Regions from separate parts of the Alteromonas sp. AWQ4_252 genome, predicted to be linked through region 4. Evidence: predicted binding sites of a transcription regulator. Region 4 holds the regulator's gene; each other region holds the start of a gene.
What was found. The regulator FNR, encoded in region 4, switches genes on or off when oxygen is low (the NO sensors DNR and NnrR bind a similar motif). The targets are predictions, from matches to a motif close to TTGATCTAGATCAA.
Positions count from the first base shown of each region.

Region 1: the regulator FNR is predicted to act here: its motif matches at 1,505-1,518, upstream of ACXACM_RS01235 (GbsR/MarR family transcriptional regulator).
Region 2: the regulator FNR is predicted to act here: its motif matches at 1,879-1,892, upstream of ACXACM_RS04880 (cytochrome ubiquinol oxidase subunit I).
Region 3: the regulator FNR is predicted to act here: its motif matches at 1,619-1,632, upstream of ccoG (cytochrome c oxidase accessory protein CcoG).

Region 1 covers NZ_JBSWSV010000001.1:267,464-270,675, reverse strand. The annotation lists gene ACXACM_RS01240 (cytochrome ubiquinol oxidase subunit I) at 1-889, opposite strand, end outside; gene ACXACM_RS01235 (GbsR/MarR family transcriptional regulator) at 903-1,454, opposite strand; gene ACXACM_RS01230 (hypothetical protein) at 1,681-1,920, opposite strand; gene ACXACM_RS01225 (glycine betaine ABC transporter substrate-binding protein) at 1,954-3,212, opposite strand, start outside.
Region 2 covers NZ_JBSWSV010000001.1:1,103,064-1,106,275, forward strand. The annotation lists gene ACXACM_RS04870 (sulfite exporter TauE/SafE family protein) at 1-516, shown strand, start outside; gene ACXACM_RS04875 (JmjC domain-containing protein) at 610-1,788, opposite strand; gene ACXACM_RS04880 (cytochrome ubiquinol oxidase subunit I) at 1,997-3,212, shown strand, end outside.
Region 3 covers NZ_JBSWSV010000001.1:1,708,129-1,711,340, forward strand. The annotation lists gene ACXACM_RS07655 (serine/threonine protein kinase) at 1-150, opposite strand, end outside; gene ccoG (cytochrome c oxidase accessory protein CcoG) at 122-1,555, opposite strand; gene ACXACM_RS07665 (hypothetical protein) at 1,793-2,158, shown strand; gene ACXACM_RS07670 (DUF3016 domain-containing protein) at 2,314-2,853, shown strand; gene ACXACM_RS07675 (TetR/AcrR family transcriptional regulator) at 2,886-3,212, opposite strand, start outside.
Region 4 covers NZ_JBSWSV010000001.1:2,971,293-2,974,504, forward strand. The annotation lists gene rssA (patatin-like phospholipase RssA) at 1-410, opposite strand, end outside; gene ttcA (tRNA 2-thiocytidine(32) synthetase TtcA) at 413-1,354, opposite strand; gene fnr (fumarate/nitrate reduction transcriptional regulator Fnr) at 1,502-2,239, opposite strand; gene ACXACM_RS13160 (sulfite exporter TauE/SafE family protein) at 2,264-2,932, opposite strand; gene ccoS (cbb3-type cytochrome oxidase assembly protein CcoS) at 2,925-3,116, opposite strand; gene ACXACM_RS13170 (heavy metal translocating P-type ATPase) at 3,122-3,212, opposite strand, start outside.

The sequences.
Region 1 (3,212 bases), 2.7 Mb from region 4:
TCGTATCATGAGTAAGAATAAAGCTGGCCATATTGGGAATGCCAATCTCAAAGTGATTGGTTTTCGCTTCTTCATCTGGAATAGCGAATAGCAATAACGGCGCCCCTTTTTCCGTATGCCAAACGCCTTCCATTGCTGCTACTTTTTGTGGTTGATGTTCAAGGGTATTTAAGCCGTGCATATCACCCGCCAGAATTTGTAGTGGAATTAGAATAGCTGCAGTGTAGGTAGCTGTTTTAAGAGCAATCTTAGGCGCAATTTTGTCATCACCCTTGTAAAGCCGATATGCTGATAAGCCTGCGATAAGAAAACTGGCAGTTAAGCCTGACGCCAACAACATATGTGCAAAACGGTAGGGAAATGAAGGATTAAAGATAATGGCAGACCAATCTTTTGCATAAATAACACCGTCTATCACTTCATGCCCTTGAGGCGTTTGCATCCAGCTGTTCAATGACAATATCCAAAACGCAGACATGGTGGTGCCGAATGCAACAACGAAGGTCGACAATGTGTGTAGCCAGTTGGGCACGCGACGAATACCGAACAGCATGATCCCTAAGAATGTGGCTTCAAGGAAAAACGCCGTTAATACTTCATAGCCCAATAGAGGACCGGCAACATTACCGGCTTTCTCCATAAAGCCAGGCCAGTTCGTGCCAAACTGAAATGACATGGTAACGCCAGATACCACGCCAAGGGCGAATGTAAGCGCGAATACCCGCACCCAAAAACGATAAATTCGCATCCAAACGGGGTGACCGCTTAGGTTTGAGCGCAATTTGAAATAAAACAGAAACCACCCTAACGCAATAGTGATGGTGGGGAACAGAATATGAAAACTAATATTCAGTGCAAACTGAAGTCTTGAGAGTATAAATGCATCCACAACAGCCTCCTGACTACTCGGATTTACCCGGCAGTAATTTGTCTTTAAATTCAAGGATTCGACCCACACCCGCACCCAGTTTCATAAGGGTATCGAGCTTTTCTGGCCCTAAATTTTGTAGCTCCTGAGACCACGCCGTTACTGATTCCAGCAGGTCGTGAATTTCGTGAAGGCGCGCTTGTACCTCGCTGTCTTTCTCGCTGTTCGGCTCATCCATCATTAAGTCGCGAAGCAACGACATGGTAGGGTCAATTTCCCGCTTGCGTCGCTCTTCAAACACGCGGTTAGCCAATACCCAGATTGAGCCCGCAGGCACAAAGAACTCTTTACGTTCACCGGGCACGTGATGTTGCTTAATGAGTTGCCAGGATTGCAGCTCTTTCAATCCCATGCTGGTGTTGCCTCTCGAAATGCTGAGAGCATCTGCAATTTCCTGAGCGGAAAGGGGCGTTTCGTTTAGCACTATGAGTGCTAGTATCTGGCCCACCGTACGGTTAAAGCCCCATCGGCTTCCCATTTCACCGAAGTGCATAACGGCAGATGTGATTAGTGGTGACATTTTCATTTAACGTGCCTGCTGAAGTTTCAGAAATTAATGAAAGTTTATAATCTAATATGATCCAGATCAAATTAATTCGGTGTTAGTTGTGGGGTTTCTAAAAAAGATTGAGGATTTTAGGGATATGCACTTAGCGTATCCGGGCTCGTCTGGCCTGCAATGATCCAAGTTGCCATTGCTTTTATTGATTCTTCCCAGATATCCAAATCATCACAATGATTTAAAAGGGGATTCAATGAATATTAGTTTGCGTGAAGTTACGAAAGATAACTGGCTGGATGTTATTCATTTGTTTGTGAACAGTGATGCTATCGGGTAGCAGGTTGTCGAAGTAAGATTCTACTTTATCATCTTCATTCTCGATCATAGAGGTACTTTGAGCACTTACGCCAGTCATGCTGGCTAAATAAAGAAGGCCTTGATAGTCGGCTTTCTCTTTTGCGAAGGTTGCGCCGTTGTTTTGGCGCTGCATATGTAAACCTCACGCTCGTCTTAGCAACTCCGGTTACTCAGGTAAGCGCGCCTTTTCGTTTGACTGCAGAGTAAAGCCTGTTAGCCACTGGATAATCTCGTAGTTATTGCTATCCACCCAGGCTTGGGATACTTCCTCGACACTGGCACCTTCCTCAATATCTTGCAACATGCTTACTAATTCTTCGTTACCAATTAAATAATTATCGAGTAACTGTGCAATTGTGGGTAATGTCTCTTCAAGGCTGGAACGGTAACCTACCTGAATTTCAGTTTGTGGCCATGCCGTGCCTTCTAACACTTTATTTGCTTCATTGCTGTTTGCCAGAGCTTGCCAAAGTATTTCGTCGTGGGCAGGTTCAGACACAAACTCAATATTCGGGTTGCTAAATAGCGCATCAGGGTAGTAACAGAAAAATAGACTCGGCTGTCTGCTTTTCTCGTTCTGTTTTAGTAGTTTATGTAGTAAGTCCTGATCAAATTCATGATACTCATAATAAGGTGAGAGGCCATACGCTGCTAACCTGCGCTGCTCTATTTCTGTTACCGTCCAACCTTTCGCACCTACCCAGATATCGCCTTTTCCATCACGAGATAAATCGAATATAGATGCAAATTTTTGTGAGCCAAGATCTGATATCGATAAGGTAGGCGTGTTTTCATAGTTGGTATAACACAAGCCTTGCTGACCATATGAAGACACCTTGCCTAGTGTCATCGATTTAAAGGCACGTACGAACTTTCTAATTAGCACGGCGTTATTGGCTGCCCAAATATCCGGATGTACGTCAATTGCCCCATTCTTTTTGTCAATTTCTTCGAAAGCCCGTTGATGGGACACGCTCACTAAGTGTGCTTTTGCTTCAGTATGAGAATTAATAATATCATGAAGAATGTGAGCTTTGATCTGTGCAGCAGGCCAATCTAAAAGCGCAATGTTTACGTGCGCATTGTTCATATTTCGATTGGATACAATGGGCGAAGACTCATCGGCTTCAATCTTATTTAGAGTTTCATATAAAAGGGCGTAGCTAAAGCCAAAGAATAGAAAAGTGAATACACCAAATACCCAATAGCTGTGAAGAGCGTTGTTCACACTGGTTGCTTTAGTTCGCAAGGTTGTTTCAACCGCCTCAACAATGTTTTTTTCATTGTCAGTGGCTGCTGGATGCATAAATTGGCTGGCATAATTAAGCATATCGCGACATACAAGTGCATGGTCGTGTCTTACTTGGGTGTATTTGTCCCTTTCGTTGATGAGTAAAATTAAGAAAATTACTGAGGTTGTCACAA
Region 2 (3,212 bases), 1.9 Mb from region 4:
TGGTTTTGTGTGGGGGCCGGACTCGGTGCTTTTGCAGCTTCGTTCATTGTCGTACAGCTGCCTCTTGTTGTTATTCAATTTTCTGTAGCAGGTTTTATCTTATTTTTGGTGTGGGGGAAAAAGCCTAAAGCGCGTGATATATCAAATACCGGTCGTCTCGTCGCAGGTATTTTAACCACCCTGGCAACCATGTTCGTGGGAGCCACCGGACCGTTGGTAGCTGGGTTTATTCATCGCCATAGCACTGAAAAAATGGGGCTGACCAGCACTTTTGCAACCTGCATGACGTTTCAGCATTTACTCAAAGCTGTCGTGTTTAGTTTTGTTGGTTTCGCTTTTTTTCAGTGGCTACCGTTAGTCGCCATGATGGTGGCCAGTGGCTTCTGTGGCACATACGTCGGTTTGAAGTTGTTGAAGCGAGTATCAAACGAACGCTTCAGCATGATCTTTAAGTTCGTTGTAACAATTCTTGCAATCAGATTGTTATGGCAGGCCATTCAAAGCTTGATCGCCTGACGCTAATTTGAAGCCTTTTCTGGCCTTTCGAATTAGCATCAGTTTAGTGTCGAAACTCAGGGATACAATGATATCAGGTGCATCGAGGCTGGCTTACTCAACTAGCAAAAAACCACTGTTAACCAGACGTTGTGCCAGGGCAACTCTAACCTGGTCATCAATACTGCCAGGTATGTCGGAAACTCGGAATTCGCGATTGTTTCGGATGAATTCCATGCCCTCTTTGGCACCGAGGTGAACCAGTATCTGTTCGCCGGGTTGAGTGAAATCTACAATCTTATCTGTGCTTATACATTCAGATATGGCCATTGGGTTGTGCTTTACTTTGCTCTTTAAAGTCACAGTAGGGACAGGCTGGGGCACGGAAAGTTTGGGCAGGTCCAGAATCATCTTCGCTCGACGTCGTTGTAAGGCAAGGTCGACGAAGGCCTTGTCTTTACAAGCACTAATCAGCGCCTGTAGTTGCTCACATACATCCGTCGTAACTGAGTCTCTGCTTCCTGCAGTGGCAAGACCATCTGCCCGGGGGCCAAAATCTTTGCGCAAGGCAAGCTTTTGGTCAGATAAGTGGTCCAAAGCAGCATTAAGTATGTCTCTGGCAGTGAGAGGCACAAAACCGATAGACAAGTGAATGGATTCAGATGTGGATTCTACGGTATGGGCTGTACCACGGGGTATATAAAGAAAATCGCCGGGCTTTACATCAACAGTTTTGTATTTGGGCATTGCAGGCGGCAGCTCACCGGCTTCTTTCCAACGGTTGGGAAAGGTTGTAGGCGTATCAGAAATAAACCAGCGTTTGGTGCCTTCTAATTGAATAACGATCACGTCCACTTCGTCGTGGTGTACCGGCGCAGAGGCGCCAGGTGCACTCCAAAATGTCACTACGTTCACCGGCGTTTGCAACACTTTTTCTAACGCCCGGGTGAATAGACTAAGGGGTTCACTCAGAGCAACTACATCGGGGATCCTTACTGTATAGCCTAGTGCAAAATACTCCTGGATAAGTGCGTGGAACGCGTCTGCATCGCTCACCGCTCTGGCCTGCGGCGGTGGCACTTTAGGCGCGTGGGCATGGCAGGTTAACGTGGGGGCATAGCGTTCGTAATCGCTTAGCAACAATTGTTTGACTGACTGACCACCGAGGGCACTGCGATGTGAGTTTGGGGCGTTCACAAGCGCTGGTTTACGGCCTACAAAATCGTCGAAGAAGGCGTCGTAAGGAAGTGGAGAAAGCACTTGTTGGATGATGTCCTTAGCATCAGAAAGCATAAAAGATTCCCTCAATATTCATATAAACACATCATACCATGATGAAAGCATGGCAGTGACTTTGTTTCTCTTTCTCACCTACATGAAATGTTGTGCCAGATCAATGTGACCAAAACTTACCAAGTGTAGTCTAGCGCTATATTTTGGGATGTAGGCTCTGTTCTTACGCTAAAAAATTCGTTTTAACAATAATCTGGAGATAACCGCTATGAGCGATACACTGGTCGAGCTATCGCGATGGCAGTTCGCATTGACTGCCATGTACCACTTTATCTTCGTTCCACTTACTCTTGGTCTGAGTTTTATGCTTGCCATCATGGAATCTGTTTACGTGATGACAGGCAAAGAAATCTACAAAGAGATGACTAAGTTCTGGGGTAAGTTGTTCGGAATTAACTTTGCTATTGGTGTTGCAACAGGCCTCACCATGGAATTCCAGTTTGGCATGAACTGGTCCTATTACTCCCACTATGTGGGCGACATTTTTGGTGCACCCCTAGCTATTGAAGGTTTGATGGCATTCTTTCTTGAGTCTACTTTTGTGGGGCTGTTTTTCTTTGGCTGGGACAGAATGTCAAAAGTAAAACACCTTATGGCCACCTGGCTGGTAGCTATTGGGTCAAATTTCTCAGCATTGTGGATCCTCATCGCCAATGGCTGGATGCAATACCCTGTTGGTGCTGAATTCAATATTGAATCCATGCGTATGGAAATGACCAGTTTTGCCGATGTTATCTTTAACCCTGTAGCACAGGTGAAGTTTGTGCACACCGTATCTGCAGGTTATACCACAGGTGCCATGTTTGTTCTGGCCATTTCAAGCTACTACCTACTGAAACATCGTCACGTAGCTTTTGCCCGTCGTTCATTTGCCATCGCTGCGAGTTTCGGCTTAGCGTCGGTCATTTCCGTCATCATTCTGGGTGACGAAAGTGGTTATGAGCTGGGCGATGTACAGAAAGTAAAACTAGCTGCGGTTGAAGCTGAATATGAAACCCATCCGGCACCGGCGGCATTTACAATTTTTGGTGTACCCAACGACGAAGAAGAGCGCACGGATTATGCGCTGCAAATTCCCTGGGCAATGGGCCTTATTGCTACCCGTAGTTTCGATGAAGAAGTGACTGGTATTAAAGACCTTAAAGAGCACAACCGCGAGCGTATACTCTCCGGTATTCTCGCTTACGAAAATATGGATGCGGTACGCGACGGCACTGCTACCCTCGAACAGGTTAGATTGTTTGAAGAAAACAAGGGTAACTTAGGCTATGCCATGCTGCTGCAACCTTATACTGAAGATGTTACCCAGCCATCGGAAACTGCATTGGATAAAGCCGTAGATTACAGTATTCCTCCGGTTGCGCCCTTGTTCTATTCATTCCGCATTATGGTGCTTGCTGGTTTCCTTATGTTGGCTTTATTTG
Region 3 (3,212 bases), 1.3 Mb from region 4:
CCGGTTTTCGTAACTGTTCAGAGCCAGCAAGCCGGATTCAGGGTAAATCCGGCAGCTCTCAAGGGCATCCAAAACGGTATCCGGGCTTAACCCTGCAAAAGCAAAATCCGTTTGCTTTTCACTATTTATAGAGGAATTTTGTTGGTTCATTGACTTCCACAACATTGCCCTCTGCGTCAGTGGTTATTACGTGGAATGAAATTTCCGTAACCGCTTCGCTGAGGTTCTTGGGTGAGGTTTCCAGTGATAGTGGCATACTGAAGACTTCTCCGCCACCCACAGTGACCACTGTTTCACCGAGAATGTTGTAACTGGCTAATCCTTTTACGTCGATAGTATAGGTATGGGTGTCCTGAGATTTATTGAGTATTTTGATAGTGTATACATTTTCAACATTGCCCCTGCCATTTTCTCTATACAATGAATTGCGATCGCGGATCAGATCAACTTCAAGAGGTGTTCGGGTGACTATATCGGCAATGAGTAAGGCCACCATAACAATTAGTACAACCAAGTAACCAACAAGCTTGGGCCTGACAATATGGGTGGTTCCACCGGACAATCTTTCTTCTGAGGTGAAACTGATGAGACCTTTGGGATAGTTCATTTTTTCCATCACACCATTGCACGCATCAACGCAAGCCCCACAGTTTATACACTCATATTGAAGGCCGTTGCGAATATCTATACCGGTGGGACACACTTGTACACACAAGTTACAATCTATACAGTCGCCCAAATTCTTTGCAGCTAAATCTTCGTGCTTTAATTTACGAGAACGGGGGCCCCGGCTTTCACCACGGTTAAAATCATAGGATACCGTAAAGGTATCTTTGTCGAACATTGCTGATTGAAAACGGGCATAGGGACACATATGTGTGCACATGATTTCCCGCATCCATCCGGCATTGCCATAGGTACAAAAAGTGAAGAACAGGATAGAAAATACTGCCCAGAACCCTGCGTTAAAGGTAAAAAAGTCGATAAACAAAGGGCCAATGGGCGTGAAGTATCCGACGAAAGTTAACGAGGTTAACAGGGCGATGGACAGCCAGGCCAGATGCTTCGCTGTTTTGCGCCAAAACTTATCGAAATCCATCTCGCGCTCATCAAGCTTGATGCGTTTATTTCTCGGCCCTTCTATTTTCTCTTCGCACCAGATGTACATGTATACCCACGTGGTTTGAGGGCACATGAAGCCACACCACACCCTTCCTGCGAAAGTGGTCACAAAAAACAGCGCAAAGGCCCCAACAATAAAGATATACGCCAGAAGTGTAAGATCCTGGGGCCATAAGGTCATCGCAAAGATAGTGAAACGCTGGCTAACGAAATCTAACAGTATGGCCTGATGCCCGTCGTACTGTATCCAGGGTAGTACGGCGAACACAGCGAGAAAAATAAATCCGAAAAACCGTCTGAAAGACTCAATGGGCCCCTTAACGGCGCGGACATAAATCTGGTTACGGGAAGACTGACGCTTTTTCGGCATGCCACCGGCGGGTTTGTGAACCTTAATCGGTGTGACGTCTTTAACCTCGATCTGTTCGCTCATGGATAAACCTTATGACTACGGGTGATTCTGCACCCCATTATACGGGCAATAAAAAGCATGCCCTTAATGCAGATCAATATTTTACGGGCAAACTAACAGTGAATTATAGAACTTCATAAATAAGTATGAAATGTGATCTACCTTTTTTCGTTGACATTTTATACATTTATGCTCCTTGGGTTGTGAATACCAGTTCGCATTTATCGTTTTGTATTATTGAAAAGGAAAAGCTAAGCCATGCGGCGCAGTATAGTGGTTTTATTAGAGATTGCGTTACTGATAGTATTTTTACGTTTGCCTTTTGTACAATACTTGTTTGAGGATGCTCAGATCGAAGTTACGGGGTGGTTCCAGTATCTGGCTACCTGGCAAGAGCGAAAAGAACTGGAAGATTTACAACAATTAGTCGCCCCTCAGCTGTCAATGCTGCGCCCCTATCAACAAGATTATGTAGTGGGCTTGCTAAACGACGGTAATGAAATAAAAGGCTTTCATTCAACCTATTGCGGTAAAACTGCCATTAACCCGTTTTTAAAAGGCGCTGAATTGGACCAGTTCTGTCACACCATTGAAAACACCAAAATTCTTCTTATGAAAGGGTAAATCAGCATTCGTTCGTTGCTGAAAAGACTGATTCAGTTTCCATTCACCTTTGTCCAGCTATTCTATTTTGCAAATGGGGAACATTTTAGCGCTTTGCTGTTCCAACCGTTATGCGTAGAGTTTTAGTACCAACATTGAGTGGGAGGGTGGACGACATGAAGAACTGGTTTAGCTTGTTTTCAACGGGTGTTTTGTTGCTGGCACTGTCTTTTTCTGGGCTGACAAATGCCGCTTCCGTTGAGGTGACCTGGGAAAACCCTGAAAAGTACACAGATGTTCGACCATCAAATGAAAGCAGAATAAGGTTCAGAGAGCGGACTTTTAAGGCGCTTGAAAATTATCTGGAGAAATTAGCTGAGAAACTACCCACCGATGAGAAGCTCATGATAACGGTAACCAACCTGGACCTGGCCGGCCAGGTTTGGCCTAGCAGTTTTGTTTTCGGCAACGCAACTGGCGCAGACGTTCGCATTATTAAAAGAGTAGATATACCGCGGATGACGTTTAGCTACACGCTAACGGATGCCAATGGCAAGGCGCGCAAGAGTGCAGAAGTTAAATTAAAGGATATGGGGTTTATCGACAATCCGCGCCGCATTGCACAAAATGATTTTCTCGATTACGAAAAAGTGATGTTGCGTGACTGGTTCAGGGAAGAAATGGCTGATGTTATTGTGAAAAATCAGGTGGACTAGAACAGTGTTCACCCGTAATGAATCGCGAGTTTTCAGGCTCGCTTTTTTGTTGCTTCCAACAATTGCAGAGCCATTTCCTTAGCAATTGATGCGGCGTTAGCAATGTTCGCAGTGTGTGCATTTACAATAGCGCCATCAGCTAATATTGCTAGCTGTACCGATAGATGTTGCGTTTCTTGGATATCCAATGGCGCGAGGAGTTCCTCAAGATATGCCATTACCAATTTCTTGTGGCTGCTGCAAACAGCGTGAACCGGGTCATTCCTGGACGGGTATTCCGCTGAGGCATTAATAAACATGCATCCGGAGAAATGACGAGACTGAGTCCATTCTTCGATGGCATCGAAGAATGCCAGTAT
Region 4 (3,212 bases):
GGTATGGCGCAAGAGGCCTGGATACAACTACCTACTGGCCCATTGTTAAACATAACTTCACGACCAGAATACAAATCAGTGGCGACAACTGCGAAGGGCTTCTCCATCTCTTCAAAGGTCTCAGCGCAAAATTCCTCTGCCAACTTGGTAAAGACTTTTTGCCCACTAGCAATACCGCCTTTACGTAAGCCTACACCCATAAGTGACAATATTTGCCACTCGGTAAGGGAAGACGCCCAAGTTTTTAAAGGCTCGAGTTTACCGCTTGAATAAGCAGCACCTACATAAGCACCAATGGAACAGCCCGCCACAATGTCAATGTGCACGCCCAATTTTTCAAGTGCCTGAATAATGCCAATGTGAGTCCAGCCGCGAGCTGCACCAGCGCCTAAAGCTAATCCTATTTTCATTATTATTCCGTTAAGTTAACTATATTTACCGAAGCAGCTGTTGATGACTCTTGATCATCATCAGGAAAAGCGGGAGCATCGAATGCCGTGTCACCGTCTGCAACTGGCGAGCCTGTTGTAGTGATGTCGGCAAAATTGTAGAGATTTTTGTCTGCCAAGTGCGAAGGCGCGACGTTTTGAATAGCACGAAACATGGATTCTATTCGACCTGGAAACCGTTTATTCCAATCCTGAAGCATCATCTTAATATTCTGTCGTTGAAGATTTTCCTGAGAGCCGCATAAATTGCAAGGTATGATCGGAAACGAAGCAGCATCAGAGTACTTTTGAATGTCTTTTTCACTGCAGTATGCCAATGGGCGTATGACGATATGTTCACCGTTGTCGCTCACCAGTTTTGGTGGCATAGACTTCAATTTTCCACCGTGGAACATATTTAGAAAAAGGGTCTCGAGCATATCATCACGATGATGGCCTAATGCAATTTTTGTTGCGCCGATTTCCTTGGCTGTGCGGTAGAGGATCCCGCGCCGAAGCCGCGAGCACAGTGAGCAAGTTGTTTTACCTTCAGGAATTTTATCCTTAACAATAGAGTAGGTGTCTTCCTGGACTATCTTGTACTCTACGTCAATACTGGCCAGATATTCAGGTAAAATGTGCTCTGGAAACCCGGGCTGCTTTTGGTCGAGATTAACCGCCACGATATCAAAATGTATAGGCGCTATGTTGCGCAGGAAAAGCAGTATATCCAACATGGTATAGCTGTCTTTACCACCAGATAAACACACCATGACTTTGTCGCCATCTGTGATCATCTTGTAGTCGTCAATTGCTTTACCCACGTGTCTTCTCAGACGCTTCTGAAGTTTGTTAAAGTTATATTTTTGCTTACTTTGTGCGCTGTGGCTCGGTTCAGTAAGTGGAGAAGAGGCAGTGTGATTCATGGCAATTCAAAACAGTTGGTCAAAACAAAAGGTGCATTATACGCCGAGTAAACCGATGCCGCCAATTAGAATAACGCAGAAAGGCACAGGCGAAAAAACGTGGTTGCAAAAGTGATAGGCCTCCTGTGTCTTTTGATGGCCTGAATTTTATTCGATACAGTTGGTGGGAATGTCCATTGAATGGAGCTTTTTATCCATGGCGTCAAAATCGAGAATAGTAATTAGCTTCCCGTCAACTTTGAGGATAGCTTCCTTTTGAAAGCGGGTGAGTAAACGACTGATAGTTTCTACCGTAAGCCCCAAATAGTTGCCGATATCATTGCGGGTCATACTCAAATTAAACTGGCGATGAGAAAAGCCACGCTCTTCAAAGCGACCGGATAGATGGGCGATAAAATAAATGAGTCGTTCTTCAGCAGTGCGTTTGTTTAACAGCATCATCATTTCGTGATCCTGTTTTATTTCTGCACTCATAAAGCGCATGATCTGGTGGCGTAATTTGGGGAATTGTTCAGCTATTTTATCCAGTGTCGCATACGGTAGCTCGCAGACCATAGCGGTTTCGAGGGCTTGTGTATAGCTCTGATAAGTTTCATCCCGAAGACCGTCGAAGCCAATAATATCACCGGGAAAATGAAAGCTTATAATTTGTTCTTCACCTTCTTTATCAGTTACAAAACTCTTAAACGAGCCTGCTCTCACAGCGTAAAGAGAGGTGAACTTATCACCCGCTTCTACGAGAATATCTTGCTTGTGCAGAGGCTTTTTTCTTTCGATGATGTCGTCGAGTGACTCAACCTCTGTCTTGTTTAACGCAACAGGCAGACATAGATGACTAAAGCTACAATTTTGACAATGAATAGAAAAATCTGTTCGGCGTTGCATAAACTCACCATAAATGCGAAAAATCTAATGTATAGTATCGAATACTCGTACAATCAACAAGAGCGCGTAACACAATAAACTACAAGCGATAACTTGACGGACCCAAAATTGTTTTAGCTGCCTCGAAAGCCATTGTGCCCCAAGCGCAGTTGCAATTAAAGTAGGCAGTGTACCTAAACCAAACCCAGCCATTATCAGGCCACCGTCCAGAGCACTTCCCGATGCTAAAGCCCAGGTAAGCGTTGAGTAGACCAGGCCGCATGGTAGCCAGCCCCAAATCATTCCATAGGGAACAGCATGAAACGGCGTTTTGAACGGAATAAAGCGTTTTGATAGTGGTTGTAAGTAGCGCCAGATGATTGAACCTGCTTGCTCAATATAGGTTAGCCCTCGCCACCAATTTCCCAGGTAAGCCGCCATAGCGATTAACATAATACAGCTTATAACGAGTAAAATTGGGCCTGATAAAGGCACGTAGTGTGTAGCGATTTGGCCAAATGCGCCAGTTAATATTCCGGCAATAACGTAACTGAATATTCGGCCGGCGTTATACGCGAGTGTATATAATAATTTGTTACGCCTTGCATGTATTGCTGCATTCATTGCCAAACTGACACCACCGCACATGCCGATACAATGAATACCTCCGGCCAGACCGATTAGAAGAGAGGAAAGAAAACCCAGTTCATTCATTCAGCTTTTTACGCTCTTCGGCCAGTTTTTTTTCTTCTGGAGGCAGGTCGTCGTCAAACAAAATACTATATCCTTGTCGATCTAAATCCTCAAACTGATTAGATTTAACTGCCCAAAAGAAAATTGCAATGGCCAATGCAACTAAAATTATCGCTAAAGGAATGAGGACATAGATAATGCTCATAATGATTACTTCAATAAGCGCGTTGAATTTGTAACGACAATGATACTACTTAAACTCATGCCAATCACTGCCATCCACGGGGTTAATACACCAGAC